4 regions of the Pradoshia sp. TA40_28 genome follow, and region 1 is predicted to be linked to each of the others. Evidence: riboswitches for the same ligand, from Rfam matches in the RefSeq annotation. Region 1 holds a riboswitch; each other region holds the start of a gene.
The links. Region 1 has a riboswitch for S-adenosylmethionine ahead of AC58NB_RS06345 (bifunctional homocysteine S-methyltransferase/methylenetetrahydrofolate reductase). Riboswitches for the same ligand answer to the same signal wherever they lie in the genome.
Positions count from the first base shown of each region.

Region 2: linked by a shared signal. The riboswitch ahead of AC58NB_RS00340 (methionine ABC transporter ATP-binding protein) and the one ahead of AC58NB_RS06345 (bifunctional homocysteine S-methyltransferase/methylenetetrahydrofolate reductase) in region 1 are both predicted to bind S-adenosylmethionine.
Region 3: linked by a shared signal. The riboswitch ahead of metK (methionine adenosyltransferase) and the one ahead of AC58NB_RS06345 (bifunctional homocysteine S-methyltransferase/methylenetetrahydrofolate reductase) in region 1 are both predicted to bind S-adenosylmethionine.
Region 4: linked by a shared signal. The riboswitch ahead of AC58NB_RS13650 (methionine ABC transporter ATP-binding protein) and the one ahead of AC58NB_RS06345 (bifunctional homocysteine S-methyltransferase/methylenetetrahydrofolate reductase) in region 1 are both predicted to bind S-adenosylmethionine.

Region 1 is NZ_JCATZO010000004.1:81,110-88,703, forward strand. Features, by position in the region: gene metH (methionine synthase) at 1-3,430, opposite strand, end outside; gene AC58NB_RS06345 (bifunctional homocysteine S-methyltransferase/methylenetetrahydrofolate reductase) at 3,427-5,286, opposite strand; SAM riboswitch class I at 5,383-5,486, opposite strand; gene AC58NB_RS06350 (SAM-dependent methyltransferase) at 5,611-6,207, shown strand; gene AC58NB_RS06355 (hypothetical protein) at 6,423-6,581, opposite strand; gene AC58NB_RS06360 (phosphatase PAP2 family protein) at 6,862-7,539, opposite strand; gene dapF (diaminopimelate epimerase) at 7,585-7,594, opposite strand, start outside.
Region 2 is NZ_JCATZO010000001.1:76,083-83,676, forward strand. Features, by position in the region: gene AC58NB_RS00335 (YrzE family protein) at 119-1,801, opposite strand; SAM riboswitch class I at 2,028-2,139, shown strand; gene AC58NB_RS00340 (methionine ABC transporter ATP-binding protein) at 2,260-3,279, shown strand; gene AC58NB_RS00345 (methionine ABC transporter permease) at 3,297-3,947, shown strand; gene AC58NB_RS00350 (MetQ/NlpA family ABC transporter substrate-binding protein) at 3,965-4,831, shown strand; gene AC58NB_RS00355 (M20 family metallopeptidase) at 4,888-6,096, shown strand; gene galE (UDP-glucose 4-epimerase GalE) at 6,287-7,315, shown strand; gene AC58NB_RS00365 (carbon-nitrogen family hydrolase) at 7,455-7,594, shown strand, end outside.
Region 3 is NZ_JCATZO010000019.1:2,630-10,223, forward strand. Features, by position in the region: gene asnB (asparagine synthase (glutamine-hydrolyzing)) at 1-1,173, opposite strand, end outside; gene AC58NB_RS16695 (hypothetical protein) at 1,409-1,561, opposite strand; gene metK (methionine adenosyltransferase) at 1,698-2,897, opposite strand; SAM riboswitch class I at 3,024-3,152, opposite strand; gene pckA (phosphoenolpyruvate carboxykinase (ATP)) at 3,535-5,124, shown strand; gene AC58NB_RS16710 (DUF2584 domain-containing protein) at 5,273-5,515, opposite strand; gene AC58NB_RS16715 (alpha/beta hydrolase family protein) at 5,534-6,361, opposite strand; gene AC58NB_RS16720 (ABC transporter substrate-binding protein) at 6,475-7,482, shown strand; gene AC58NB_RS16725 (ABC transporter ATP-binding protein) at 7,501-7,594, shown strand, end outside.
Region 4 is NZ_JCATZO010000010.1:55,198-62,791, forward strand. Features, by position in the region: gene AC58NB_RS13645 (O-acetylhomoserine aminocarboxypropyltransferase/cysteine synthase family protein) at 1-1,082, shown strand, start outside; SAM riboswitch class I at 1,179-1,293, shown strand; gene AC58NB_RS13650 (methionine ABC transporter ATP-binding protein) at 1,409-2,440, shown strand; gene AC58NB_RS13655 (methionine ABC transporter permease) at 2,437-3,105, shown strand; gene AC58NB_RS13660 (MetQ/NlpA family ABC transporter substrate-binding protein) at 3,118-3,951, shown strand; gene AC58NB_RS13665 (YuzK family famiily protein) at 4,252-4,404, shown strand; gene sufC (Fe-S cluster assembly ATPase SufC) at 4,765-5,550, shown strand; gene sufD (Fe-S cluster assembly protein SufD) at 5,568-6,872, shown strand; gene AC58NB_RS13680 (cysteine desulfurase) at 6,872-7,594, shown strand, end outside.

The DNA.
Region 1 (7,594 bases):
CCACATTAAAATACCTCGCCTCCGGATGCGAAAAGACCATTGCCGAGACAGATGCTTCGGGATTCATCATAAACCCTTCCGTCAATTGAATTCCAATGTCTTCAGGCTTGAGCAACCTGAAGAGCTTTTCCTGATCTTCCAGATTCGGGCAGGCTGGGTAGCCAAATGAGTAACGCTGGCCTGTATATTTGGCGCTTAGTCGTTCTTTCATGGTCATGTCGATAGGGTCATGGATTCCCCAGGCGTCTCTCATGAGTTGGTGGACTCGTTCGGCTAACCCTTCGGCACATTCGAGCGCGAGTGATTGGATGACATGGCTTTTTAAATACTGTCCTTCTTTTTTCCATCTTTCCGCTATTTCCTTGACACCTTTACCGCCTGTGACAATCATTAATCCGACATAATCTTGGACACTTGACTCCTGATCTTTTACATAATCAGATAAACATAGATAAGGCTTTTTGGATTGCCTTGGAAAATCAAATGTTTCGAGCACTTCATCTGGATTGGCTGGAGAACATATTTTCAACATTTCACCATCACTTTTCGCTGGGAAAAATTGATACATAGCCGATAATTTAATCTGGTTGTTCTCAAGGATTTCATCCACTATAGCGGCAAGTTCCACTAATTTAGGATTCTCTTCCTCAAATAACCGCGCCACTTTCCCCTTCATTCCGAGGTGATGTCCGAATAACATCTGTTTATTCACATATGGATACACTTGAGATAGTGGGTAATCCTGCAGTACATGCCTGTGTAAATCTTCAGGAGCAGGAACATTCTCTTGATCCTTCACTGTTTTTTCTCGTTTTTCTTCTACTTGGATACTTCTGTTTTTCTCAAATGAAATGACTTCTGCCTGCTTAACCGCTTCTGCCTCTAATTGTGCAAGGAATGAAGGTCTTTTTTCTTCATCATGAAGCTGATTGATTAAATCCAGCCCGTTCATGGCATCTTTTGCATAAAAGACAGGACCCTTATACTCCGGAGCGATTCGTCCCCTTGTAAATTTTCTGGTAAGAGCCGCTCCTCCAACCACAATCGGCACATCGATCTCTGCTTCTCTTAAATCCTGTGCGGTAATCACCATTTGCTGGGCCGATTTTACGAGCAAACCGGACAAACCGATAATGGTCGGATTTTCTTTCCGTATGGATTCAATCAAGGTTTGCGGAGCCACTTTAATTCCTAGGTCTATGACTTCATATCCATTATTGCTCATGATGATATCCACGAGATTCTTACCGATATCATGCACATCACCTTTCACGGTGGCGAGTACCATTTTTCCTTTTGTTGACGTCTTGCCTGTTGTCGCCATCAAAGGCTCCAGCTGGGAAACAGCCGCTTTCATCGCTTCTGCGCTTTGTAATACCTCGGCCACGATTAATTGATTATCATTAAATAGTTCTCCCACTTTCGCCATACCGGCCATTAAAGGACCATTAATGATATCTAGAGGCTCCATCCCCGTTTGCAGAGCTTCTTCAATATCCTCCTTTAACCCATCCTTCGTTCCTTCAATAATATATTCAGGAAGCCGCTCCAGTAATGGCAGCTTCTCTTTTGTCTCCTTTTGAACCGGCTTTTTCGTTCTGTAAAAGGCAACAAATTCAGCTAAAGATTCTTCTGAGTTATGAAATAATAAATTCTCTGATAATCGAATTTCCTCTTCAGGGATTAAAGCAAACCGCGTTAATTTCTCGGTATTAACAATGGCGTAATCCAGGCCAGCTTTCGTACAGTGATATAAATAAACGGCATTCAGAACCTCTCGTCCCTCATTCGGCAGCCCAAACGATACATTACTAATGCCTAAAATCGTTAATGATCGCGGAAGCTCTTTTTTAATCGCTGCTAGTCCCTTTACCGTCTCTGCCGCGCCTTCGCGGTATTGTTCATCACCAGTTCCAACCGGAAATACGAGCGGATCAAAAATGATATCCTCCGGCTCGATTCCGTACTTTTTCGTTAATAGTTGATACGATCTGCGTGCAACCGCTAGTTTACGTTCTTCCGTTACGGCCATGCCTTGTTCATCAATTGTTCCCACAACTAAAGCAGCACCATACTGTTTAGCAAGTGGCACAATCTTCTCAAAACGTTCTTCCCCATCTTCTAAATTGATTGAATTAATAATTGCTTTTCCCTGAGAATGACATAGTGCCCTCTCAATGACTAATTCATCCGTTGAATCAATGACAAAGGGTACTTTAATTTTTTTAGCCGCTTCTTTCATGAATGCTTCCATATCAGATACTTCATCGCTATCCGGGTCAGCAAGACATACATCAATTACATGAGCTCCCTTTTTAACTTGCTGTCTGGCAATCTCGGAGGCTTCTTCGAACTTTTTATCTTTAATCAGATTTTTAAACTTTCTGGACCCAATCACATTTGTCCGTTCCCCTACGAATAAAGGTCTCATCGAATCATCATAAATCAAGGCTTCTATACCGGAGACAGCATGCATAGACTGCTTACCTTTTATCCTTCTCGGTTCTATTCTACTAACAGCTTCCTTAATAGCGCGGATATGGTAGGGAGTCGTTCCGCAGCAGCCGCCGACCAAATTAATCCATCCTTTTTCAGCAAATTGCTTAATTTTCTTACTGAGTGAAGATGGCGTTTCGTTATACTGGCCATTTTCATCTGGTAATCCGGCATTCGGATAACAACTTACATGGGCAGTGCTTAACTCAGATAAAGACCTGATATGCTCAGCCATGAACTCGGGACCCGTTGCACAATTAAGTCCAATCGCAAGGGGCTTCATATGCGTGATTGATATATAAAAAGCTTCAATGGTTTGTCCTGCAAGAGTGGTTCCCATTGGTTCAATCGTTCCTGAAATGATTAACGGCACTTCTCTTCCCAAAGTCGAGAATGCTTTTTGCATTCCGATATAAGCCGCTTTCACATTTAGTAAGTCCTGTGACGTTTCCAAAAGTAGCACATCAACTCCGCCATCCAGTAACCCCTTCGTTTGTTCTTCATAAGACTCTGCCAATTGTTCAAAAGTGGCTCCACCTGTGACGGATAGGGTTTTAGTGGTAGGTCCCATTGAACCAGCAACAAAGCGAGGGCTGTCAGAAGTGTCAAATTGATTAACAGCTTTTCGTGCCAATTGGGCCGATTGTTTATTAAGCTGATAAGCCAGATGGCCAAGATTGTATTCATCTAAGACAATTGGCGTTGCACCGAACGTGTTTGTTTCAATAATGTCCGCTCCCGCTGCCAAATATTCTTCATGGATGGATTGGATTATATCGGGACGGGTGATCGATAAGTACTCATTGCACCCATCGTATTGTTCTCCGCCAAAATCCTCCTCTGTTAAATTATGTGCCTGAATCATAGTTCCCATTGCTCCATCCAGAATCACAATTCTTTCACCTAATAAGTCTTTTAATCTTTCTGCTTTCATAATAAATGCACTTCCCTATTGACAACTGATTTTTGTTCCTTGATGTATCGCACTAAACGCCCGCTTAATTCATATTTCATAAAAGGTGTAATAATATAAATTCCATTAAATAATTCCTTTGCGGCATCCACTAATTCTTTTGATATGGCGAAGCTTTCACGTGCGCAACTCTCTTGATCAGCACCCGCCCTTTCCATTGCTGTCCGAACATGCGCCGGCAATGATATTCCAGGGACTTCATTATGTAAAAACTCTGCATTCCTATGACTCGTTAAAGGCATGATGCCAATAAATATCGGCTTCGTAATATGCCTGGTTGCTGCGTATACTTCCTCTAATTTTTCGATACTGAATACTGGCTGGGTCAGAAAATAATCTGCACCTGCCTGAATCTTCTTCTCCATTCGCTGTACAGCTTTATCTATGTACTTTACATGTGGGTTAAAGGCTGCAGCAACTTCGAAATTTGCCCGGCTTCCTAACGATTTTCCGGAATAGGATCGGCCTTCATTCAATTGCTTGATTAATGAAATTAAGTCCATAGAAGAGAGATCATATACGGAAGTCGCTCCTGGAAAATCTCCAATTTTTGAAGGATCACCTGTCACGACTAAAACCTCAGATAATCCGAGGGAATGCATCCCCATTAAATGCGATTGCAAGCCAATCAGATTATGATCCCTACAAGTTAAATGGACAAGGGGCAATGTATTTAACTTAACTTGTAAAATGGAAGCTACGGCCAGATTCGATATTCTCGGGGAAGCCAATGAATTATCCGCAAGGGTAATCGCATCAGTACCTGAATCTAATAAATACTGGCTTCCTCTCAAAAACTCTTCTAGCCCAAGTGTCTTCGGTGGGTCCAGTTCAACGATGACGGTCGTTTGTCTTTTAGCTTTACTTGAAATTGTATCAGGCCCTGTTCGGTTAAGGTGAATGCCTTCATAAGAGAAAGGTTGATTTTTCGGCTCGGCTACAAAATCTTTTTCCTTAACAGGAAGAAGACCCTCGATCCCTTTACGTATGGCTTGAATATGTGCAGGCGTCGTCCCACAACATCCCCCTAACAGGCGTACGCCCTGCTTCGCAAGCTGTCTGGAGCTGTTGATGAAATAGTCAGCTTCTGTTGAATAGACATATCTTCCATCAGACAAATCAGGTAAGCTAGCATTCGGGTATGCTGCATAATACGTATCTTTTAAAAGCGGCACTTCTTCATACGATTGAATCATATGGTACGGGCCCATCCGGCAATTAATCCCGACGACATCGGCTCCTTCCTTTTTTAAAAGAGAAAACGCCTCACTGACATGCATTCCATTTTGCAATAGACCTGTTTCATGCAGGGAAATATTCGTGATAAAAGGAAGATGGCTGTTTTTTCTTCCTACTTCTAAGACCATTAGTAATTCTTCTAAATCATAATAAGTTTCCAGTAAAATTCCGTCTGGTTCTTCCTTCAATAAAGCGAGCAGCTGCTCTTCAAAATATGCCTTAATTTCATTTAATGTTAATTCCGACTTTCTAAAGCTCCGCAATCCCCCGATTGTCCCAATGACAAAGGTATTCGGGTCAGCAGCTTCTTTGGCCAGTTTCATTCCGGCCCCATTAATCTTGAAAACTTCCCTTTCGAGGCCATACCTTTTTAATTTATGGAAATTTGCACCGAATGTATTGGATTGAATGATATCAGCACCCGCCCCAATATAACTTCTGTGCATCTTTTTGATTTGATCAGGATCTGTCAGATTAAGTTCTTCAAAACAGCTATCAATTCCAAAAGAATATAAAAGTGTACCACTCGCCCCATCTGCAACCAGAATTTTTTCATCTAACGTCTCCAAAAGATTCACTGTCTTTCCCCCCTAATTTGGTAAAGTGAATGGATGATGAGGAAAACAGACTAATAGAAAAGAGCTTTCATTATATGAAAGCCCTTTTCCTAAGGTCTCTCATCTTTCAAGCAATGCTTGCTGGATTTAGCACCTTGGACTTTAGAATCCAGGTTGCTGAGATTTCAACGGGCCAGTCCCTCCATCTCTCTAGATAAGAATATGAAATTATATATTTACCTAATTTACTATAAATTTTCAGTTATTTCAATCTATTTAGATAATTAATTTGATAGAGTTAGCCATTTATTTTTTTGGGTATGTTACGTATAGGAGTGATGATAAATGAAAGAGATCTTAACCAATCAATTTAAAAATCCAACTGGTGTACTTGGAAAACTAGCTGGTAAAATCATGGCCTATGAAAATGAAGAATTGTATGAATGGACATTTGCTCAATTATCTATTAAACCGAATGATACGCTGCTTGAAATTGGGTTTGGCCCCGGGGAAGGAATGCATATCCTTTTTGAAAAACACCCGACCGTTCAAATCGATGGAGTTGACCCATCTGAAGAAATGGTTAAAAACGCAAGCAAACGAAATCAGGAACAACTCGACCGCAATCAGCTTCGTTTATTTAATGGAACTGTACTCGAATTGCCCAGTCCAATGGTGTACGATAACATTTTTAGCGTAAACAGTTATCCATTATGGGATAACCAGGAAGCTTGCATTCAAAAAATACATTCCTTATTAAAAGAGAATGGCGGCCTTACAATCACAGTGCAACCGAGACAGGAAGAGGCAACGGAAGAACAGGCTCATCAATATGCGGAAGAAATTAAAGAGGTTCTTACGAAGACAGGATTTAAATCTGTTAGAGTTCAAACGAAACCAATGAAACCCTGCTTATCCATCAATGTTACGGCCACTAAGTAGCCTTTTATCGAATAGGTAAATAAATCGATGCATCTTATGACATTCCATATGTTTGTCACTCGATAAAAAAGGCGAACATCAATTGGCTCCCTAGTACAGTTTTGATTGAATTTCTATTATTTAGGGTATAGTATAAACATATAAACATATAGTAAAAAAACCAGAGAGCTGGTAACTCCCTGGTGCAACTAACAAGCGAGTGGTATGCAAATTAGTTAGTTCTTAGGAGAACCACCCTTATGCTTTGGTCGGCGCGGGGTGGTTTTTCGTTTGCCCTTAAGCTTGAGATTGGCGAATCGCGTGGCGATGCCTGCAGCAAAAGTTGTTAAGAAAATCATGGCTACATCTTTTGCCAGAGCTATAAGAAAATCCATTGGTATATCACCTCCCCTCACTTGTTATAAGGAAAAGAAGGCGCATACCACCCGCACCATATAGTTGCATGAAAATTATACCATATCCATTGTTAATGACATAATCGCCTTCGGTTGTCTTTTCAGAGCCTTTCTTCATTTCTAATAAGAATGACAATTTCTATTGATTTGAGACTATGAATGTGACTGCATTCAATCCGAAAAGTATACAAGTTGGATTTTCATGCAGCTTCCAAAAAAAATAGGTGTCCGTAAACCATTATGGCTTACAGACACCTATCTACGATTTCGAACTTTTTATTTTTCTATATTCTCCAAACTTAAATAAAACTGCAATGATCGCTAGCCATGCACAGCCTGCAATAAAACCGGCAATAACATCACTCGGAAAATGAACCCCCAAGTAGATTCGGCTGTATCCAATCGTTAAAATCATGAATGTACAAATTGCATAGACACCTAATCGGACCGGCCAGCTCTTGGTGATTCTGGTTGTTATGATCATCAGTGCCCCATATAGGATGAAAGAGGACATAGCATGGCCACTCGGAAAACTAAAACTATTTACCTCAACCAATGGATTTAACGAAGGTCTCTCTCGTTGGAAAATCCATTTTAAATAATGGTTCACATAACCACCTGACAATGTCACGGTAGTTAAAAAGACAACACTTAAAGGACGTTTTTTAAACAATAAAAACAAAGAGAAAATGATAACCAACAGGATATTGCCTTTTACTGAACCTAAATTCGTTATAAAAATAAGCACTTTTGTGCTCAGTTCATTAATACTGCCCTGAACCTCCTGAATAATCATCATATCAAACTGATAAAGTTCATTATCATTTAATTTATCTGCAATATCGACAAATAAGAGCGTACAGACAATAAAGAGGGTAATCAACACGAAAAAGGATATAAAATGAATATTTAAAAAGGTATTCGTATGCTTCTTCAATTTTCGCCCCCCTCTATTTGATCCTAATGAATAAACTCCATAAACTCATCCCATT
Region 2 (7,594 bases), on a different contig from region 1:
TAACTATATATTTAACAATAATTTAAAGGGGTCTTAAGATTCCTCCTGCGAGCATGACCGTACTTAAAGAAAATAGATCAATCCAATGGGAGGATGATCTATTTTCACTGAGTATATATTATTGTAAATTTTTTATAATAATACTGTTCACAGGTAAAAAGTTTTCCCCGGTATCCATGTACGTAACAGAAACCTGATCATTTTCCTGTAAGTATATGATCAAAGGGTCTTTTTCAGAGGACATATTGTAGCTTTGGCCGTTGTCCAGAAGGAAAGAAACAACGGTATATTCACCCGATTTTTCCTTATAGACTCTGACAACTTTCCCATCTACTTTCTTCTCTTCACTCGTAGAAGTGCCATTGACCGTTCCACCGCCTTTTTGAAGCGCCGTTTTGTAAAGCTTTAAGGCCTCGTTAGGTGTAGATCCATAAGCAGTGATTTCAGGATTGGCTGCAGATACAATGAAATAATTTTGTAAAAATCCATTGGAATCGAGCACTCCCGTTAACCAGCTGGCTTCACCATAGAAATTATAAATGATAGGCATTTTGCCTTCCCATTTCTTTTCTATAAATTTTTTCTCGATAATTTGCAAGGCACCTTGTGAATCCATATAGGACTCCTCCGTATTGCCTGTATAATAGACAGCTTTTCCCGTTCTGGAATTTGTGAGCGCATAACCGAGCATCGAATCTACGCCTTCTTTTGGACTTGTGAAATCAGTGAAATAATACATTTCTCCATTTTCATCAAAAATTGGACTGACATTCGCCTCGGTACCTTCATCAGATGGAAGTTTAACGTCTGATTTTCCAAATAGGCTATTCCAAAATCCATGGACATAATTTCCGAAGTAGCTATTTTGCGTACTGACAACCTCCGGGGCAACTGCTCCATCAATAAATTCAGGTGCATCATTAATAGAATAGGATTTGGACTTCCCAGTTTTGGCATCCATCACGACAACGCCTTTCACCTTAAAACCATTCCTGGCAGAGACAAAATCACCATATGAGCGAATATAAAAAGGGGCTCCGTTATCATCTACTTCAAGCTGGGCATCGCCGTAGAATATATACGATGGATACTGTAGGCGTATACGACGTTCTGTTTCTTTGTTAAAGAATGCAGAGGGAGTGTATAGCATTTCTGCCTCTACAAATTTAGGATTAGCCGAAGAGTCTGTCGCACTCAGCATAAAGTATCCGGGAGTTTCTTTCCCTTTTAACCATTTGAAAAATCCGGAAAATTCGACTGGGGCAATATAAACATACTCCCCATTTACTTTTTGGATTTGCAAATTCCCTAATTCATAGTAACTCGTATTAGGTACCTGGCCAAACGCTTTTTTCATTTTATTGCGTGCGTATTGAGGCGGTACGCTAGCTGGCTTTTTATTCTCATCAAATGTTTGTATTTCTTCTTTGACCTCCATTTTGGCGATCTTAAACTTTTCATCGGCGTTGAATAGAAAAGCAGTTAAAAAGTAGAGTCCGACAAGCAAACTACCCGCGAATAAAACACCTTTAATCTTTCTCTCCATACCTGTAGCAAGCAGTGAGCCCAACAAGGTTAGTATGATTAAGAAAATCCACAGCGAGGAGATCGTTTGATCCAACAAGGTGAAGTAATAAAATAAAAATGCACCAATCATAATCAATGCAGCTAAACTGACAAAAACAAGCAGTTTTGTTTTGCCCTTCATGTGGATATGTAATTTTTCATTATTTTGGAATGGCACAAGAATAAGTGCCGAAATAATCCCGATGATGATGGAATAGATGAAGATGTTTCCCACTAGATAACCTCCTTGGTTTTTTATGTAAATCCCCTTAGTAACCTATACGATTAAAAAGCTGTAATGATTCATTAATCATAAAGAATGATCAAAAGCTATAGATAAAACATAGAGGATAGTTATAGTATAAACCAAAATTAATTATACTTTCTGAATATTTTGATTGACATTAACAAACAGGATAGGATATAGTTGGAAACATCAAATTTAATTGAATAGCAAGCGATTCTTATCGAGAGAAGTGGAGGGACTTGGCCCTATGATACTTCGGCAGCGGATTTTTACTTAGGTAAAAATACTGTGCTAAATCCAACAAACGACTGTTTGATAGATAAGAGGAAGCTTTAAGTGGACATATTTCCAATCATTTTTATGCATATGTTCATACGAAGCCTCTTCTGTCTATGACAGAAGAGGCTTTTTGCATTTCGAATTTCATAAGACCTGGAGGAGAGAACATGATTGAGTTTCGAAACGTAAAAAAATCATATCAAGCAAATGGACAGACGGTTGAAGCGTTAAAAGGAGTTCATTTGACAATTGATAAAGGAGATATATATGGCGTAGTAGGATACAGCGGTGCCGGAAAAAGTACTCTTTTGCGGTTGGTTAATATGCTGGAACGTCCTACTGAAGGAGAGGTTCTTGTTAACGGTAAATCGTTTACGAAATTAAAATCTAAGGAATTGAGGGCAGAAAAAAAGAAAATCGGTATGATCTTTCAGCATTTTAATTTACTCCAGTCCAAGACAGTATTTGATAATGTAACTATTCCGTTGAAACTATCCGGTACAGGTAAACAAACAATTCAAAAGAGAGTCCTGGAGTTACTGGAGTTCGTTGGTTTATCAGATAAGGCTCGCAGTTATCCGGAAGAATTGTCAGGAGGACAGAAGCAGAGGGTTGGAATTGCGAGAGCTCTGGCCACAAACCCATCGATTCTATTATGTGATGAAGCTACATCCGCATTGGACCCACAAACGACAAGTGATGTTTTAAAGCTATTGAAAAGAATAAACCGTGAATACAACATAACCATTTTGCTCATTACACATGAGATGTCAGTGATTAAAGAAATCTGTAATAAGGTCGCTGTCATGGAAAATGGAAGGGTGGTTGAGCAGGGCCCTGTTATTGACGTTTTTTCTAAACCGCAAACGGAGACTGCCAAACGATTTGTTAGAACAGTCATTCATGATGAAATACCACAAAGCTTTTTGAAATCCTTAAAGGAAAAGAATCCTGCCGTCTGGAAGCTGAATTTTTTGGGGTCGTCTTCAGGCAAGCATCTTCTCTCAACGGTAGCCAAAAGCTTTGATGTTCATTTAAGTGTTCTTTCTGCCAATATTTCTGAAATACAGGAAACACCTTTCGGCAATTTAATCGTGGAGGTTATAGGAGAAACAACTGAAATAAGAAAGGCATTTGATTACATAGTGAATGAGGATGTTATCTTGCAGGAGGTGAAACTGCCATGAATGAACAGGTATTGGGAATGGAAATTACGCTTGAACAATTACTGATTGGCTTCAGTGACACGCTCTATATGGTTTTCTTTTCATTACTATTCTCAGCCATTATCGGATTGCCTTTAGGGATATTACTCGTCATCACAAGAAAGGGACATATCCTGGAGAATGCATGGGTGTTTAATATATTGAACCCGGTTATCAATATATTACGTTCGGTCCCCTTCATTATCTTATTAGTGGCTTTAATCCCATTTACAAGATTCGTTGTTGGATCGGCGATTGGGACGAATGCGGCAATTGTACCGCTTGTGTTTTATGCAGGTCCCTATATTGCCAGATTGGTTGAAAATTCATTATTGGAAGTTGATAAAGGAATCATTGAAGCAGCTCAGTCAATGGGAGCTACAGTATGGCAAATAATTTTCCGCTTTTTGCTACCGGAAGGACTTAGCTCTCTTATTCTAACATTTACAACAGCAACAATCGGTCTGGTCGGTGCCTCAGCTATGGCAGGGGCGGTAGGGGCCGGAGGTGTCGGAGATCTTGCTCTCACCTATGGATATCAGAGATTCGATACAATCACCATGATTGTAACGGTAGCCGCACTTGTGATTATTGTGCAGCTTTTACAAACTTCAGGCAATACAGTGGCAAGAAAAATAAGAAGACGATAAAGAAGGAGATGGATAGAATGAAAAAGTTTTTTCTTACTATTTTAATAGTGGCATTCACAATCATAACAGCAGCGTGCGGAAGTGAATCAAAAGGAAATGCCAAAGAAGGAAGTTCCACTATTAAGGTGGGAGTTAGCAGTGGGGACAGGACATGGGATTATATTGCTGAACTTGCCAAAGAGAAGGGACTTGATATAGAACTGGTGAAATTCAGTGATTATATACTGCCAAACACAGCTTTAAATGACGGGGAAATAGATGCGAACGCATTTCAGACAATCTCATACTTTGATGAACAGATTAAGGAAAGAAATTTGGCTATTGAACCTATTGGAGCTACTGTTATTGCGCCAATGGGAATCTATTCAACTAAACATAAAAAATTGGATGAGCTGCCGAAAGGAGCAACAATAGCCGTTCCTAATGAAGGGACCAATCTAGGGCGAGCGTTGTTGCTATTACAGGAAGCAGGTTTCATCACATTAGAAGACAATTTTAATGGGGTTGGCTCTATCGATAAAATTAAAACCAACCCTAAAAATATTAAACTTGAACTAGTAGCAGCCGGTAATACACCGCGTTTTCTAGAAGATGTAGATGCTTCGATTATCAACAATAACTTTGCGGTTGAAGCAGGATTAACATTAAAAGATACTTTGTTCCATGAAAGTGAAACGGCTAAACCATATATTAATATTATCGCCGTGAAAAAAGGGAATGAAGACCGCGCTGACTTAAAAAAACTGGTGGAAATTTACCAATCAAAAGAAGTAGAGGATTTTATTAATAAAACATTTAAAGGGAATACCATTCCGGCTTTCGTATCATTGGAAGAATTGGTTGATTATCAGGATGCCTGGACCAGTCCGGCAGTGCAGCAATGAATTACTTCGGAAACTAACATAGGTATAAGATTATTGGAAAGATTGGAGGCAGAGTAATGATTAAAAATGATAGTCGCATCTTTCATAAAGAAATGATTAATGGATATATCGATCAACAGGCTAACAACTATATAAATATAAGCCATCATATCCATGCCAATCCTGAAATAGGGAATGAAGAATTCTTAGCTTCAGAGACACTTACCAATGTATTGATTGAAGCTGGCTTTGAGGTCACACGTGATATTGCCGGGCATGAAACTGGTTTTATAGCGAGGAAGTCATCATCAAAACCAGGACCTAGGATTGCTTTTCTCGCTGAATATGATGCCCTGCCCGGTCTTGGCCATGCTTGCGGCCATAATATCATCGGGATCACGAGCGTGGCAGCAGGAATTTCACTTGGATTAGTACTAGAGGAAATTGGAGGAACGGTTCTCGTTTATGGTACACCGGCAGAAGAAGGAGGCGTAAATGGCAGTGCGAAAGGCAGTTATGTGAAGCATGGATTGTTTGAAGGAGTGGATGCAGCGATTCTAATCCATCCATCAGGGCAAACCGGAACGACTCAACCATTTTTGGCTGTTAACCCCCTTGATTTTCATTTTTACGGAAAAGCTGCTCATGCTTCAGCTGCTCCTGAGGAAGGAATCAATGCTCTGGATGCAGTTATTCAGTTATTTAATGGGATTGGGGCCTTAAGACAACAATTACCGACTGATATAAGGGTACATGGCATTATTCGAGATGGAGGAGATGCACCTAATATCATTCCTGAATATGCCTCTGCAAGGTTTTATATAAGGGCATCAACCTGGAAGAGATGTGAAGAAATTTCAGAAAGAATTATTAAGATTGCCAAAGGTGCAGCACTGGCAACAGGGAGCCAAGTAAAAATCAATCGATTTCAAAATGAAGTTCATGACTTTGTTATAAATTCGACTCTCGATGAGATTCTACGAGAGGAACTGACTGATCTTGGTGAAGATGTCGTCCAAGGCAAGCGAAATGCATCCGGTTCAACCGATGCAGGTAATGTGAGCCATATCGTACCGACAGCGCATCCTTTTATAAAAATCGGCCCGGATAACCTTATAGGTCATACAAAGGAATTTAGAGAATGTGCTGTATCAGAAATGGGTGATCAAGCCATCCTTACAGGGGCAAAAGCATTGGCTAATACCGGATATCGCCTTCTGACAGATCAGGCATTACTAAAGCAGATTAAAGAGGAATTTCTTAAAGGTACGGGGAAAGAATTCTAACGTGCCCCAATGGATTATCTACTATTATCCCGTACCGTACCTGTTTAATAAAATGAGCTTCCACCGTCCGGTTTTGATTATGGTCATTTAAATTCACAAGAAATTAATCCCATAAAATTGAAAATAAGGTAAAATTAACTTATGTACATTTCGAATTACCAATCGTGAGAAACAGGGGAGTGAATCAAGAATGGCCATACTCATTACAGGCGGAGCTGGTTATATAGGCAGTCATGCGGCTGTTGAATTTTTAAATGCGGGCTATGAGATTGTCGTACTGGATAATTTGTCGAATAGTCATATCGAAGTAATTGATAGAATTAAAGAGTTGACGAGTAAGGCCTTTCCTTTTTATAAAATGGATGTACTAGATGTTGAGGCAGTTGACCAACTGTTTCATCTATATGATATTGATTCAGTTGTTCATTTTGCCGGCTTAAAAGCAGTTGGTGAGTCTGTTTCGGCTCCTCTGAACTATTATGATAATAATGTAACAGGTACGATTAAATTGTGTGAGATAATGGCGAAGCATCATGTGAAAAAGCTGGTGTTCAGCTCGTCTGCCACAGTGTATGGCATGCCGGATCGTGTACCAATTGATGAGAATTTTCCGTTATCCGCAACGAATCCATATGGTCGTTCAAAAATAATGATAGAGGACATTTTGCGTGATCTGCATGTTTCAGATCCATCATGGAGTATCGCTTTACTAAGGTATTTCAACCCTATTGGTGCACATGAAACTGGAAGAATCGGTGAGAGTCCTAGTGGTATTCCGAATAATTTAATGCCGTATATCACTCAGGTCGCCATTGGAAAAAGGGATCAATTAGTGGTGTTTGGAAGCGATTATGAAACCCATGACGGTACGGGTGTCCGCGACTATATTCATGTAGTTGATTTAGTAAAGGGCCATCTAAAGGCCCTGCAGTACTTGGAAAATAAGTCTGGGGTAGAAGCATTTAACCTTGGGACTGGAAACGGGTGGAGCGTCCTCGATTTAGTGAAGGCATTAGCAGATGTCAGCGGGAAGGAAATCCCGTACGAAATAGTGGATAGACGATCTGGTGATGTAGCAGTATGTTATGCCAATACTAATAAGGCTTTAACTATCTTGGGCTGGAAGGCCCAAAAAAGTCTGGCAGATATGTGCGCGGATTCGTGGAATTGGCAAATGCAAAACCCAAGTGGATATGATCAGGCAATTAAACAATTATAATGAAGAGGATAGAGTCGGTGGTTTTTAATCGATTCTATTTTTTTGAAACGGATGGTCAGTATTCGTCTTACATGTATTAATGTTGCTATCATCTATACATACAATAACCTTTTAGATAAACGAGGAAGAGGTGGATTCGTTGAAAATAGCCTGTGTACAAATGAACATCGCGTTTGGAAAGCCGCGTGAAAATTTTAATCGTGTAAAGGATTTTATAATAGAGGCTGCCGAAAATGGTGCGGAATGTATTGTATTACCTGAAATGTGGAATACAGGCTA
Region 3 (7,594 bases), on a different contig from region 1:
TTTTTTAATAAAGAAAGGAATCTTATCAAACATAGCCAAGGATTGAGGCTCACGATAAATATTATATCCTCCAAATAATTCATCTGCCCCTTCACCTGACAGAACCACTGTCACATGCTTACGTGCTTCCCTTGCTACAAAATATAAAGGAACACAAGCAGGGTCTGCCAGTGGGTCATCCATATGCCACATAATGTTTGGCAATTCCTTCATATATTCTTCTGGCGTAATAATATAGCTGATGTTCTCTACTCCTAGTTTATCAGCCGTTTCTTTAGCGACATCAATTTCACTGAATCCATTCTGTTCAAATCCAACAGAGAATGTTTTGATACCAGGATGGTATTCTTTTGCAATAGAAGCGATAATCGTAGAATCAATTCCTCCGGAGAGAAAAGAACCGACAGGAACATCACTGCGCATATGCATTTTGACACTGTCATACATAACATCCTGAATTTCTTTTATCCAGTCCTGTTCACTGCGATGAATTGGTTTAAATTCAGCTTTCCAGTATTGACGAATTTGCATAGGCTTGCCAATACTCTTTGTAAAGCAGTGTCCAGGCAGCAATTTTTTCACATTCTTCGTCATGGTAGCTGGTTCCGGAGTAAACTGATAGGTTAGATAATGTTGTAAAGACAAGGGATCTAATTCAGCGTTTTCCATTGCATGCAAAATGCTCTTTTTCTCTGACGCAAAATAGGTCTTATCCTCATTTTCCAAATAAAAAAATGGTTTAATACCAAATGGATCACGAGCACCAAAAACAGATTTCTCCTGTTTATCCCATATCACAAATCCAAACATCCCGCGAAGCATTTCGACTGCTTTTTCTCCATAATGAACAAAAGCAGCTAAGATTACTTCCGTGTCTGAGTTTGTTGTAAATTTCATCCCTTGCTTTTCAAGTATTTCTTTTAATTCCAGATAGTTGTACACTTCCCCATTAAAAATGATCCAATAGCGCTCATTTTCATATGTTAAAGGCTGATGGCCACACTCTATATCAATTATGCTTAATCTTCTAAATCCAAGCTGAATATGTTCATCTATATAAAAGCCCTCGTCATCCGGTCCTCTATGTGTAATCAGATCATTCATACTCTTTAAAAGTTCTTTATCCTGATTTTCCAGCCGTTGATCATGCATGCATCCTACAAATCCACACATTGCTTTTCACCCACTCACTTTACTTCTGACTAGTACATAACTATCAGATCATAATATTTTTTTAACAAAATATGTTATAAATGCTTCATGGGCAAAAATACAGCCAGCAAATATAACTATAGTAATTCCAAAATATAACACCACCAAATTCTACCACTTTTAGACATAAAAAAAAAGAGGCATAATTAGGCCTCTTTAAGACTGTAGACAAAGTTTCCTTATTTCAGGACCAAGTCTACCGTTTTTTTTCAAATCTTCTCTCGTATTCGGTTAACGCTATTTTCTGCAAAATGGGCTCAATTTTTCCACGGGCAAGCATCAACCCTCCTCTCGGAATACTCGAGCTGAATCGAAGTACGCTTTTTATTCCAGCAGGAGTCTTTTTCATTAACTTTCCTTCGTCAAAAATCCAAAAATAAAGAAGGAATTCAGCAATAGACCTCTAATAGGCCAATTGTGAATTCCTTCTACAATCTAAAGAGACATTAATATGCCTCTTTCATTTAAATATGTTTATCGACTTCTTATAAACCAGCTTCAGTACGTAATACTCCTACTTTATCTGTTCTCTCCCAAGGAAGATTTAAGTCATTGCGTCCAAAATGCCCATAAGCTGCTGTTTGTTTATAAATTGGACGTCTTAGATCAAGCATTTTTATAATGCCGGCAGGTCGAAGATCAAAATTAGCACGTACTAATTCAATTAATCTTTCTTCTTCAATTTTTCCTGTACCGAACGTATCGATTGAAATAGATACAGGCTGTGCGACACCAATTGCATAGGCCAACTGTACTTCAGCTTTATCTGCTAGACCAGCTGCAACAATGTTTTTAGCTACATACCTAGCAGCATAAGCTGCAGATCGGTCTACCTTCGTAGCATCTTTACCGGAGAAAGCTCCTCCGCCATGGCGTGCATATCCACCATACGTGTCAACAATAATTTTACGTCCAGTCAGGCCTGCATCCCCTTGTGGTCCGCCAATAACAAAACGGCCTGTTGGGTTAATAAAGTATTTCGTTTCTTCATCAATAAGATGAGCTGGAACAACGGGCTTTATCACTTGTTCTTTTAGATCTTTCTTAATTTGTTCAAGTGTTGTTTCAGCATCGTGTTGTGTAGAGATAACAATTGTATCAATTCTAACCGGTTTTTGATTTTCATCATATTCAACCGTAACTTGTGTTTTACCATCCGGTCGCAAATATGGCAACACGTTCTGCTTACGAACTTCAGCCAGCTTTCTAGATAATTGATGAGCAAGAGAAATTGGAAGAGGCATTAATTCTTCTGTTTCATTGCAGGCAAACCCAAACATCAATCCTTGGTCTCCCGCACCAATAGCTTCTATCTCTTCATCAGACATTGTACCTTCTCTTGATTCCAAAGCCTGGTCAACACCCTGGGCAATGTCAGCAGATTGTTCATCAATAGAGGTTAATACAGCACATGTTTCTGCATCAAAGCCATATTTAGCTCGTGTGTACCCAATTCCTTTGATTGTATCGCGTACGATTTTTGGAATATCAACATACGTAGATGTCGTGATTTCCCCTGCAACCAGAACTAATCCAGTCGTAACAGAGGTTTCACAAGCTACCCTCGCATTTGGATCCTTAGCTAGTATTTCATCCAATATGGAATCTGAAATCTGATCACAAATTTTATCCGGATGACCTTCCGTTACAGATTCTGATGTAAATAAATGTCTTTTATTAGACATATTTCTTCCTCCTTCAGCTTCCCTGTTTATGGCTACTCATTATCTTTAATTATCTCCTGATTATACGAAAAAAGACCTTTCCCCTTTAAAAGAGGAAAGGTCTGAGTCTCAGAAATCTGCCTTTCACTCTCATCGTTCAAGGCAATATAACCTTGCATCAAGTTAGCACCTTTGCGTGATTACTTATAAAAGGAATCAAACTGCAGGTTGCCCCGGCTTCATAGAGCTCGTCTCTCCACCGAGTCTTGATAAGAGTATCCATATTAAATGTATATGATATCTTATTCATCAAAGCCTGTCAACAAATCAATAGGAATATATTGTTAAGGTAACAAGTCATAGTTGGATTCCCTATGGAAAGGCACAATAAAATGTTTAAAATTCGCAATCTAAAAATAATATTGATATAATTAATTTGTGAATATTCTAAATTAACATATATATAAAACACGCTCTATTTTAATTTTAAATATCAAAATTTCATTCTCTGTTTTCATTATATTTGTTATTTAAATATAACAAATAGGATGACCCTGATTTGGAAAACAACGCGATTAGTATGGATAATTATGTTAAATGTGTTATACTAATTTCCATATAATGTACTTATCAAAATTCTGGAAAAGGATGATCTCGTATGAACAGTGTAGGAGTTTCCAATGAATTAAAGCAATTACTTACTCATGATAATATTCATATTCAGCTTTCCGTGCCACAATTAGTTGAAAAAGTATTAACCAGAAAAGAGGGAGTCCTTACATCCACTGGAGCTGTTAAAGCAGAAACAGGCAAATATACTGGTAGGTCTCCAAAAGATAAATTTATTGTTGAAGAAGCTTCCACTATCAATAAAATAGCTTGGGGAAGCGTTAATCAGCCGATATCTGAAGCTGTTTTTTCAAAACTGTATGAAAAAGTAATCGATTACCTCGAAAAAAGAGATGAATTATTCGTCTTTAATGGTTTTGCCGGGGCTGCAACAGATTATCGCCTTCCCATTCAAGTCATCAATGAATATGCCTGGCACAATTTATTTGTCCATCAACTTTTTATCCGTCCCACTGAAGAGGAGCTCCTTGATCATTCACCTGAGTTTACAATTATCTCGGCTCCAGGATTTAAAGCAGATCCGCTAGTGGATGGTACACATTCAGAAACATTTATCATCATCTCTTTTGAGAAGAAAGTCGTTCTAATCGGAGGCACTGAATACGCCGGAGAAATGAAAAAATCTATTTTCTCCATTATGAATTACCTGCTTCCAGAGAAGAATGTGTTTTCTATGCATTGTTCAGCTAATGTTGGTTTTGAAGGCGATGTCGCCCTTTTCTTTGGTCTGTCCGGAACAGGAAAAACCACTTTATCAGCTGATCCTAACCGTCGTTTAATCGGTGATGATGAACACGGCTGGTCGCCTGAAGGTGTATTTAATATTGAAGGCGGCTGTTACGCCAAATGTATTAATCTTTCACAGGAAAAAGAACCTCAAATATTTAATGCAATTCGATTTGGTTCTGTGCTTGAGAATGTAATGGTGGACGAAAATACACGAGTTGCAGATTATGATAATGGAATGTTAACAGAAAATACGCGTGCTGCTTACCCTATAGAAGCCATGCAAAACATCGTCAAACCAAGTATTGCAGGCCATCCTAATACCATCATCTTTTTAACAGCTGACGCTTTTGGTGTGTTGCCTCCAATCAGTAAATTAACAAAAGAACAGGCTATGTATCATTTCTTAAGCGGATATACTAGTAAGTTAGCCGGTACTGAACTCGGAATCACCTCACCGCAGGCAACCTTTTCTACCTGCTTCGGTTCACCGTTCCTTCCGCTGCATCCAACAAAGTATGCTGAGATGCTTGGTAAAAATATAGAGGAACATCAAGTTCAGGTTTATCTTGTTAACACAGGCTGGACCGGAGGCGAATATGGAACCGGCAGCCGTATGAAGCTTTCTTATACACGATTGATGATTCAAGCCGCATTAGAGGGCGAACTGACCAATATTGAAACGGTTCAAGACAGTATATTTGGATTAGCCATTCCTCTACATGTTCCTGGGGTTCCTGATGAAGTTTTACAACCCCAGAAAACTTGGGAAAATCAAGAAGCCTATTATGAAAAAGCAAATGAGCTGGCTGATAAATTCAGAGATAATTTCAAGGAATTTAAAAATATCAATCCTGAGATTGAATTAAAAGGCGGACCAATCAAATTTTAATAAGAAATGGTGCCTAAAAGTCATACTATCTGACTTTCAAGGCACCATTTTTTATTTCCCTCTCATACGTCAACGTATCGATACAAAGTAAAAACAAACCTTTTGCCCAACAATGACCAGGATAAAGGTTTGTTCTTTTAGTATCATTTTAATTACTGGAGTTTAGAGAAATCAATTCATATGTAATGGTCGTATATTTACTTTCCCATTCCACCTTTTTTATCAGCGCTGTTCCTCTCGACTCTCCATCAAGTGTTTTTTTGATATCAATCGGGATCTCAATCGGATATAAACGATAACCTTCTTTTTTTAGAATAAAAAGATTCTCCCCAATACGCTTTTCATTCGCCTTTGTCACAATGAGTGTATTTAACTCCATTGGCATACCCAATTCTCTCATCCCCCAGTTTCATCCTTTTATTTCAATGGTACCATTTGAAGCCGCTTCTTTCATCCATTTCGTCAAATCCGTGACAATCTGCCGGTTTATTTTCGGAGGGAAATAATGAGTATACCCCTTAAGGTACCATACATCGAAACTCTTACCGTAATCTTTTAGCCTGCTTCTTAATAAATTGGCATGTTCAACCGAAACGTTTTCATCTCTTTCGCCATGGATAATCAGAACTTCACATGAGATTTTATCAATTTCATACAAAGGTGTACGGGATTTATATTCATCCGGCAGCTTGTTTGGCGAACCTCCAATAACCCTTTTCAGCATTCTTCTTAAATCGATTCTTTCGACGTAGGTTAGAGTCATATCAGAAACTCCTCCCCATGTGACAAGAGAAGCTGCATCCTGGCAGTATATAGCAGTCCACAATGCCATAATACCCCCACGAGAAAAGCCGAAGATATGAACCCTGTTCGGATTAACTTTTTTATGCTGCTTCAAAAGCTCAAATCCAGCAATGGCATCCCAACGATCTTCTCCAGCAAAATCTTCTTCTCCTTCTCCCCCCTGATTACCACGATAAAACGGTGCAAACACAACAAATCCCTGACTTGCAAACTGAATGATACGTCCTGGACGGACTTTTCCAACATTTTTAATACCTCCGCGCAAATATAAAAATCCATCCATTATTTCATTTATTTTAGGTTCAGCTAAGAGGCCCTTAACCAGCAACCCATTCGATAAGTAGGTAACGATAAATAAGTCTATATCCGGATGCGGTGATGGATATCGACGTTTATCTATGATACTTCCAAGTGATGATTGTAGTTTCTGCATAATCCGGACTCCTTTACGTTTGTAGCATGGGCATTCACACAAATATATACCATACATACAATACTATTAACTAAACTCTGGCATACATACTGCCTACTAAGGAGGAAATTCCCTTGAAACACTATCTTAAAACCATCTTCTTTTGTATGCTCTCCGTTCTGCTTATCTTTAGCTTATCAGCTTGCAAAGAAAGTGAGCCAACTGAAAAAATGACAAAAGTTAAAGTAGCAGAGGTCACCCGCTCCATTTTTTATGCACCTGAATATGTTGCCTTGGCCAAAGGATTTTTTAAGGATGAAGGGCTTGACGTAGAATTGCAAACCGCATGGGGCGGCGACAAAACAATGACGTCCCTTCTATCTGGTGGAGCTGATATCGCACTTGTCGGCTCGGAGACTTCCATTTATGTTCATGGACAAAATTCACGAGATCCAGTTATTAATTTTGCCCAACTTACACAAACAGACGGAACTTTCCTAGTTTCAAGAGAAAAAATCGATAACTTTGACTGGAACATGCTGAAAGATAGTACATTTCTTGGGCAAAGAAAAGGTGGAATGCCACAAATGGTTGGAGAATATGTACTGAAAAAACATAATATCGACCCTAAAAAAGATCTTAAATTAATTCAAAATATTGATTTTGCCAATATTGCCAACGCCTTTGCTTCAGGAACAGGAGATTATGTACAGTTATTTGAACCACAGGCCAGTGTCTTTGAGAAAGAAGGCAAAGGACATATTGTTGCTTCCTTTGGAAAAGAATCAGGCCATGTGCCCTACACCACCTTTATGGCAAAAGAAAGCTATTTGAAGGAAAATGAAGATCTAGTTAAACGTTTTACAAAAGCAATTTATAAAGCACAAAAATGGGTTGAAGAAACGGATTCCAGTGAAGTCGCAAAAGCGATCCACTCGTATTTTGAAGATACAGATGTTGAGATTATTGAAATGGCCATTGATCGATATAAATCTCAGGAATCCTTTGCCCTAAATCCAATTCTTGATGAAGAAGAATGGCTAAATCTACAGGATATCATGAAAGAAGCAGGGGAAATCGATTCCTACATCGATCATAAAACCTTGGTAAATACAAAAATTGCAGAAGAAGTTTCCAAATAAGGTAAGGAGGCAGAGGATATGCCTTTATTAACAATAGAGAATGTATCTCATCTCTATTTATCTAAAACACAAGCGTCTATCGCATTAGAAAATATATCGCTTACGATTGAGG
Region 4 (7,594 bases), on a different contig from region 1:
GAATTGGAGCTTTAGCTGTTTCAAGTGGTGCTGCGGCTATCACACTCTCCATTTTAAATATTGCAGGATCAGGTGATGAAATTATCTCTGCTTCCACTCTATATGGAGGAACCTATAATTTATTCGCTAATACTCTTCCTAAGTATGGGATTGATGTAAGATTTGTAGATCCAGTGAATCCAGAAAATTTCAGAGAAGCCATTACTTCAAAGACGAAAGCGATTTTTGCAGAGACCATCGGAAATCCAAGCCTGCAAGTGCTAGATATTGAACGGGTTGCGGAGATTGCCCATGAAGTTGGAATTCCTTTGATCATTGATAATACTTTTGCCACTCCTTATTTAACACGGCCGATTGAATTTGGAGCAGACATCGTCATTCATTCTGCTACGAAGTGGTTACTTGGAAATGGAACGACATTAGGCGGAGTGATTGTAGATGCCGGGAATTTTGATTGGAATTCGCCTAAATTTCCTGGGTTTACAGAACCAGACCCAAGCTATCATGACTTGATTTATAGTGAGGCAATTGGAGCCGCAGCTTTTATTACAAAGGCAAGGGTACAGCTATTGAGAGATTTGGGTCCGTCCCTAAGTCCATACAACGCCTTTCAATTTATTCTTGGATTGGAAACCCTGCATGTAAGAATGAAAGAGCATATCGCTAATACAAGAATAATAGTCGATTATTTAAAACAACATCCTGCCGTATCCTGGGTCTCATATCCAGGCGATCCAGACCATAATGATTTTGAAAAGGCGAAGAAATATTTACCTAAAGGAGCAGGAGCAGTCGTTGTTTTTGGAATAAAGGGAGGACGTGAGGCAGGTAAAAAGCTGATTGATTCCATTGAGCTATGGTCCCATGTGGCCAATGTCGGTGATGCAAAAAGCTTAATTATTCATCCGGCAAGCACTACTCACCAGCAACTTAGTGAGGAGGAATTAAAGGCCTCCGGGGTGCAGGAGGATCTAATCAGGCTTTCCGTCGGTATAGAACATGCAGAAGATTTAATTGAAGAATTGGAGCTGGCGATTGAAAAGTCAACAGGGATTTCTTCGAATAAAGTCGTGGCGAATTAATCTAGTATTCACGCTATAAAGACTTTGCTGTTGACAGCTCTTTCTTCAACATGATAGGATAGCAGACAGTTAGATTTAATTGTATAGTGTCATTTACTCTTATCAAGAGAGGCGGAGGGATTGTGCCCTTTGAAGCCCGGCAACCGGCAATCTAGCAGATTGAAAAGGTGCCAATTCACACAGGATGAACTAAAATCCTGGGAGATGAGAGAAAGGAACATGTTTATAAATTAATCATGCCTTTCTGCCTCCGCAGAAAGGCATTTTTGTTTAATTGAAAACTATCTTAAAACTAGATGTTGAAAGAAAGAGCGGTGAACTTTTTTATGATTACATTACGTGATGTATCGAAGACCTTCTCGGGAACCTTTAAACGTTCATCAGCTGTCAAAGCAGTAGATCAAGTCTCTTTGTCAATTGAAAAGGGAGAGATCTTTGGAATCATCGGGTACAGCGGAGCAGGAAAAAGTACCATGATTAGAATGCTGAACGGTTTGGAGAAACCATCCGAAGGCAGTGTAGTAGTAGCAGGTAAAGATATGGCTGCTATTAAAGGTGCTGAACTTAGAAAAGCCAGAATGGAAATAAGTATGATATTCCAACACTTTAATCTTCTCTGGTCCAGGACAGTCAGTGAAAATATAGAGTTTCCTTTAGAAATTGCCGGTATACCAAGCAAAAAACGTAAAGAAAGAGTAAAAGAGCTAGTCAAACTGGTTGGATTAAATGGACGTGAAAATGCCTACCCATCCCAATTGAGCGGAGGTCAAAAACAACGGGTTGGAATTGCGCGTGCATTAGCCAATAATCCAAAAGTTTTGCTTTGCGACGAAGCAACTTCAGCACTTGATCCGCAGACTACAGATGACATTTTAGAGCTGCTGGTCGATATAAATGAACGACTTGGCTTAACAATCGTATTAATTACGCATGAAATGCATGTCATACGTAAAATCTGCCATCGCGTTGCTGTGATGGAGATGGGGAAAGTAGTAGAGAGCGGAAACGTGCTTGATGTATTTAAAAAACCAACTGCCCCGATTACGAAACGATTTGTACAGCAGGTTACCGAGCCAGAGGAAACGAAGGAAACCATCGAGCATTTGCTTGCTGAATATCCGACAGGCAAAGTCGTTCAGTTATCCTTTATCGGTGAATCTGCTGAAACACCTGTTTTATCAGAGGTCATTCGCTCTTATAAAATTAATGTAAATATATTGCAGGGAAAAATTTCACAGACTCAGAATGGATCCTATGGAACATTATTTATTCATGTAGATGGAGATCCAACTGAAGTTTCGAAAGCAATTGAATTTCTTCACAATCAGGAAATCGGTGTGGAGGTGATTTCCGAATGATAGAAACATTATTTCCAAATGTAGTATGGGAACGTATCTATGAAAGTACATGGGAAACCATCTATATGACAGGTATCTCATTAGTAGCAACTTTCTTCTTAGGAATTATATTGGGTCTCCTTTTATTCCTGACCTCCAAGGGAAATATGTGGGAAAACAAAGTGGTTTACGGAATTGTAGGTGCTTTCGTTAATATTTTCCGTTCCATTCCTTTCATCATATTGATCATTCTGCTCATTCCTTTCACAAAGGCGTTGGTGGGAAGCATTATTGGTGTCGAGGCTGCTTTGCCAGCTTTAATTATTGGAGCTGCCCCGTTCTATGCACGAATGGTTGAAATTGGTTTGCGCGAGATTGATAAAGGTGTAATTGAAGCTGCAAGATCTATGGGTGCCAGTTCATTTACGATTATTAGAAAAGTGCTCATACCAGAATCATTACCTGCATTAGTTTCAGGTATAACAGTTACCGCGATTGCGTTGGTTGGGTATACAGCGATGGCTGGTATGATAGGTGCTGGTGGACTGGGGAACCTTGCCTATCTTGAAGGATTTAGCCGAGGCCAGACAGATGTCACGTTTGTTGCTACTGTTTTAGTATTGGTTATTGTGTTTATTCTCCAATTTATTGGAGATTTTATAACAAGAAAATTAGACAAACGATAGGGAGGAACCAAAGTGAAAAAGTTATCATTCATACTTGTTTTAGGATTAACTCTTCTATTGGCAGCTTGCGGAGGGTCAGGAGATGAAGCCAATTCAGGTGACAAAGATCTAAAAACGATTAAAATTGGTGCTTCAAATGTTCCGCATGCGGAAATTTTGGAAGAAGCGAAATCTCTTCTTGAAGAAAAAGGTATTAAACTCGAAGTTGAAGTATTTACAGATTATGTAATGCCGAATAAAGCATTAGAAGATGGTTCAATTGATGCAAACTATTTTCAGCATATCCCTTATTTCGAGAGCCAAGTGAAAGATAATGGGTATGATTTTGCTAATGCAGGCGGTATCCATATTGAGCCGATTGGTGTCTATTCCAAGAAGTACGATAGCTTGGACGATCTGCCTAAGGGTGCAACGATTATCATGAGCAGCTCGGTAGCTGACCATGGACGTATGTTATCCATGCTTGAAACAGAAGGCTTAATAAAGCTGGAAGATGACATTGATAAAACAACTGCAACTGTAGATGATATTGCAGAGAATCCTAAGAAATTAAAATTTAAAACAGATATTGAAGCACCTATGTTAACGCAGGTTTATAATAATGATGAAGGTGATGCGGTACTGATTAATTCCAACTATGCAATTGATGCAGGTTTGGTTCCAGCAGAGGATGCCATCGCTCTTGAAAGTGCTGAAAATAATCCATATGTTAATATCATTGCCGTTAAATCCGAAGACAAGGATAAAGAAGAAATTAAAACTTTAGTTGAAGTCCTTCATTCAACAGAAATCCAGGATTTTATTACTGAAGAATACAAAGGGTCCGTTGTCCCTGCAACTAAATAATTTTTGAAATAAAAAGTACAGCCAAATTAGTGGCTGTACTTTTTTCTTCTATTATAAATAGTGTCTCTTAAGCCTGTGCTTCAGCCGCTTTTTACCATGATTATAAAGTCTCTTGGGTATCATTTTTCCGAATAGTTAAGAATTTCCTTGAATAAATACGCCAAATCGCTTTTAAGATGTGCTCAGTGTGGTATATAGACTTTGAGGGTTCTTCTCTATAGTGATACCCTTATTATAATAAATAGAAAGGAATGATTTATTATTTTTGACAATCAGTTACAACTTCGAGTAACAGATGAAATGGATAAGGCGATGAGACAGGCACATGGGGTTGGATATCAAGTATATAGCCAAAATTTGAATGTGCGTATGAAAGTTGAAGAGAAGCGTGAACGCAGTTATATGAAGAGCAATCAAATCTTAAATGATGTGAATAGAAGAGTTTATGGATAAGTGAATATAGTCTTAAAGGGACTATCTAATACGTTCTTAAATAAAAACAGGCAGAGGAAAAATGAGTTTTTTTCCTCTGCCTGTTTTTATATTTTTAGATTTCCCTTTTAAAATTAACGGATAAATCGTTATTTCTAGTGGTTGTGTGTTTCAGAAAATGCTGGTCCTTTTCTTTCGTCAAATTTAACTTTATAATGTCAATAAGGTAGACATTATGGTGGGATATTGTGTCCATTATATGTAATTTTCTCGTTTCAAAAAGTTGAATCTAGATTTGATTTGTTATAAGATTGTAATGAGAATAAATTGAGAATAGAAATAATCTAAAACATTAGATGACTATATATTGGAGGTATAAGAATGGCTGGTTCAGTTCTTACAATTAAAGATTTACATGTTGCAATAGAAGGTAAAGAGATTCTTAAAGGGGTAAACCTTGAAGTTAAAGGTGGAGAAATTCACGCAATTATGGGACCGAATGGTACAGGAAAATCTACATTATCTTCAGCTATCATGGGTCATCCGAAATATGAAGTAACAAGTGGATCTATCACGATGGATGGTGAAGATGTACTTGAAATGGAAGTTGATGAACGCGCTCGTGCTGGTCTGTTTTTAGCTATGCAATATCCAAGTGAAATCACTGGAGTTACAAATGCAGACTTCATGCGTTCTGCTATTAACAGTAAACGCGAAGAAGGCGACGAGATTTCTTTGATGAAATTCATTAAAGAAATGGATAAAAAAATGGATCTATTAGAAATGGATCAAGACATGGCTCAACGTTATTTAAACGAAGGCTTTTCCGGCGGAGAAAAGAAACGTAATGAAATCCTTCAATTATTAATGTTGCAACCTGCTATTGCGATCCTTGATGAAATCGACTCCGGTCTAGATATCGACGCTTTAAAAGTTGTTTCCAAAGGAATCAATCAAATGAGAAGCGAAGATTTTGGCTGCTTAATGATCACTCACTATCAACGCTTATTGAACTATATTACTCCTGATTATGTTCACGTTATGATGCAAGGTAAAATCGTGAAATCCGGCGGTGCAGAACTCGCGCAACGTTTAGAAGCAGAAGGATATGACTGGATTAAAAAAGAATTAGGTATTGAAGACGAAACAGTAGAAATTGAAGCATAAGCTATAGGAGGATCGTTATGACAATCGAAACTACATTACTCGAAAAAGACGTTGTATCTTCTTTTTCAAAAGGACATAGTGAGCCTGCCTGGCTTGAAAGCTTCCGTTTAGACGCCCTTTCAGCCTCTGTTGAGCTCCCTATGCCGAAACCTGATAAAACGAAGATTGATAAATGGAATCTAGAGGATATGAAAGTGAACTCCGTTACAAGTGAGACATTTGCTTCTATTGATGAGCTTGCTGATGACGTGAAAAAACTAATCAATCCTAATGAGAATAGAAGTTTATATATACAACGAAATCATACAGCTGCGTATTTAACATTATCACAGGAGCTTCGTGATAAAGGGGTTATTTTCACTGACATAAGGACGGCTGCTAAAGACCATCCTGAACTTTTGCAAAAATACTTCATGACTACGAGCGTACCTGTAAAAACAAATAAACTGACAGCTTTGCATGCAGCACTTTTTAATGGAGGAGCTTTTCTCTATATTCCACGCAATGTGGTAGTAGAAGAACCAATCCAAGCTATATTCATGATTGATAATGCAGATACAGAACTATATAATCACGTGCTTGTTGTTGCAGAAGACAGCAGCTCCGTCACATACGTTGAAAACTATATTTCATTGGCTGACGGGAAAGAAACGATTGGAAATATTATTTCTGAGGTAGTAGTCGGAAACAACGCAATTGTTAAATATGGCGCAGTTGACACATTATCCAAAAACATGAGAACCTATGTAAACCGTAATGCCTATGTAGGAAATGATGGAAGAGTGGAATGGGCATTGGGCTTAATGAACGATGGCAACACGATTTCTGAAAATATTACAAACCTACATGGTAATGGTGCTTATGGTGATACTAAAACCGTAGTTGTTGGTACTGGTAAACAAACTCAAAACTTTACAACGAAAGTGGTTCATTTTGGTAAAAACTCAAATGGATATATCCTGAAACATGGTGTTATGAAGGATGAAGCATCTTCTATTTTCAATGGCATCGGTAAAATTGAACATGGTGCAACTAAATCTGACGCCGTACAAGAATCCAGAGTATTAATGCTTAGTCCAAAAGCACGTGGGGATGCAAATCCTATTCTGTTAATTGATGAAGATGATGTAACAGCAGGTCACGCCGCTTCTGTTGGCCGTGTAGATCCTACTCAACTTTATTATCTAATGAGCAGAGGGATCAGTAAGTCTGATGCAGAACGTTTAATTATCCATGGGTTCCTTGCCCCTGTAGTTAATCAATTACCTGTAGAGGCTGTTAAGAAGCAGTTGACAGAGGTAATTGAAAGGAAAGTTAAATAATGATTCCAACTACTATTAAGGAACTTTTCCCAATTTTAAATGAGAAAGTCAATGGTCATTCATTGGTATATCTGGACAGTGCAGCAACATCACAGAAACCAGCATCCGTTATTCAGACTATTGATGAGTATTATAAACGGTATAACTCAAACGTACACCGTGGTGTTCACACGCTTGGAACACTGGCTACGGATGCTTATGAGGGAGCTCGTGAAAAGGTAAGAAAGTTCATTAATGCCAAATCCATCGAAGAAGTTGTCTTTACAAGAGGGACCACGACTTCTATTAATACTATTGCAGCTAGCTATGGAAGATCAAACCTTCAAGCTGGAGATGAAATTGTAATCAGTATGATGGAGCATCACAGTAATATCATTCCGTGGCAGCAGGTAGCTAAAGCTACTGGTGCCACTCTAAAATATATCCCGCTTGAGGAAGACGGTACAATATCGATTGATACAGTTAGAGAAGTAATCACTTCAAAAACTAAAATCGTGTCAGTTATGCATGTATCGAATGTACTCGGTGTGATTAATCCAGTTAAAGAAATCGGCCAAATTGCACATGAACATGGCGCGGTAATGGTAGTAGATGGTGCGCAAAGTACACCGCATCTCAAAGTAGATGTTCAGGAACTTGATTGTGATTTCTTCGCCTTTTCAGCTCATAAAATGTGTGGGCCAACAGGCATTGGTGTCATGTATGGGAAAAAGGAATATCTT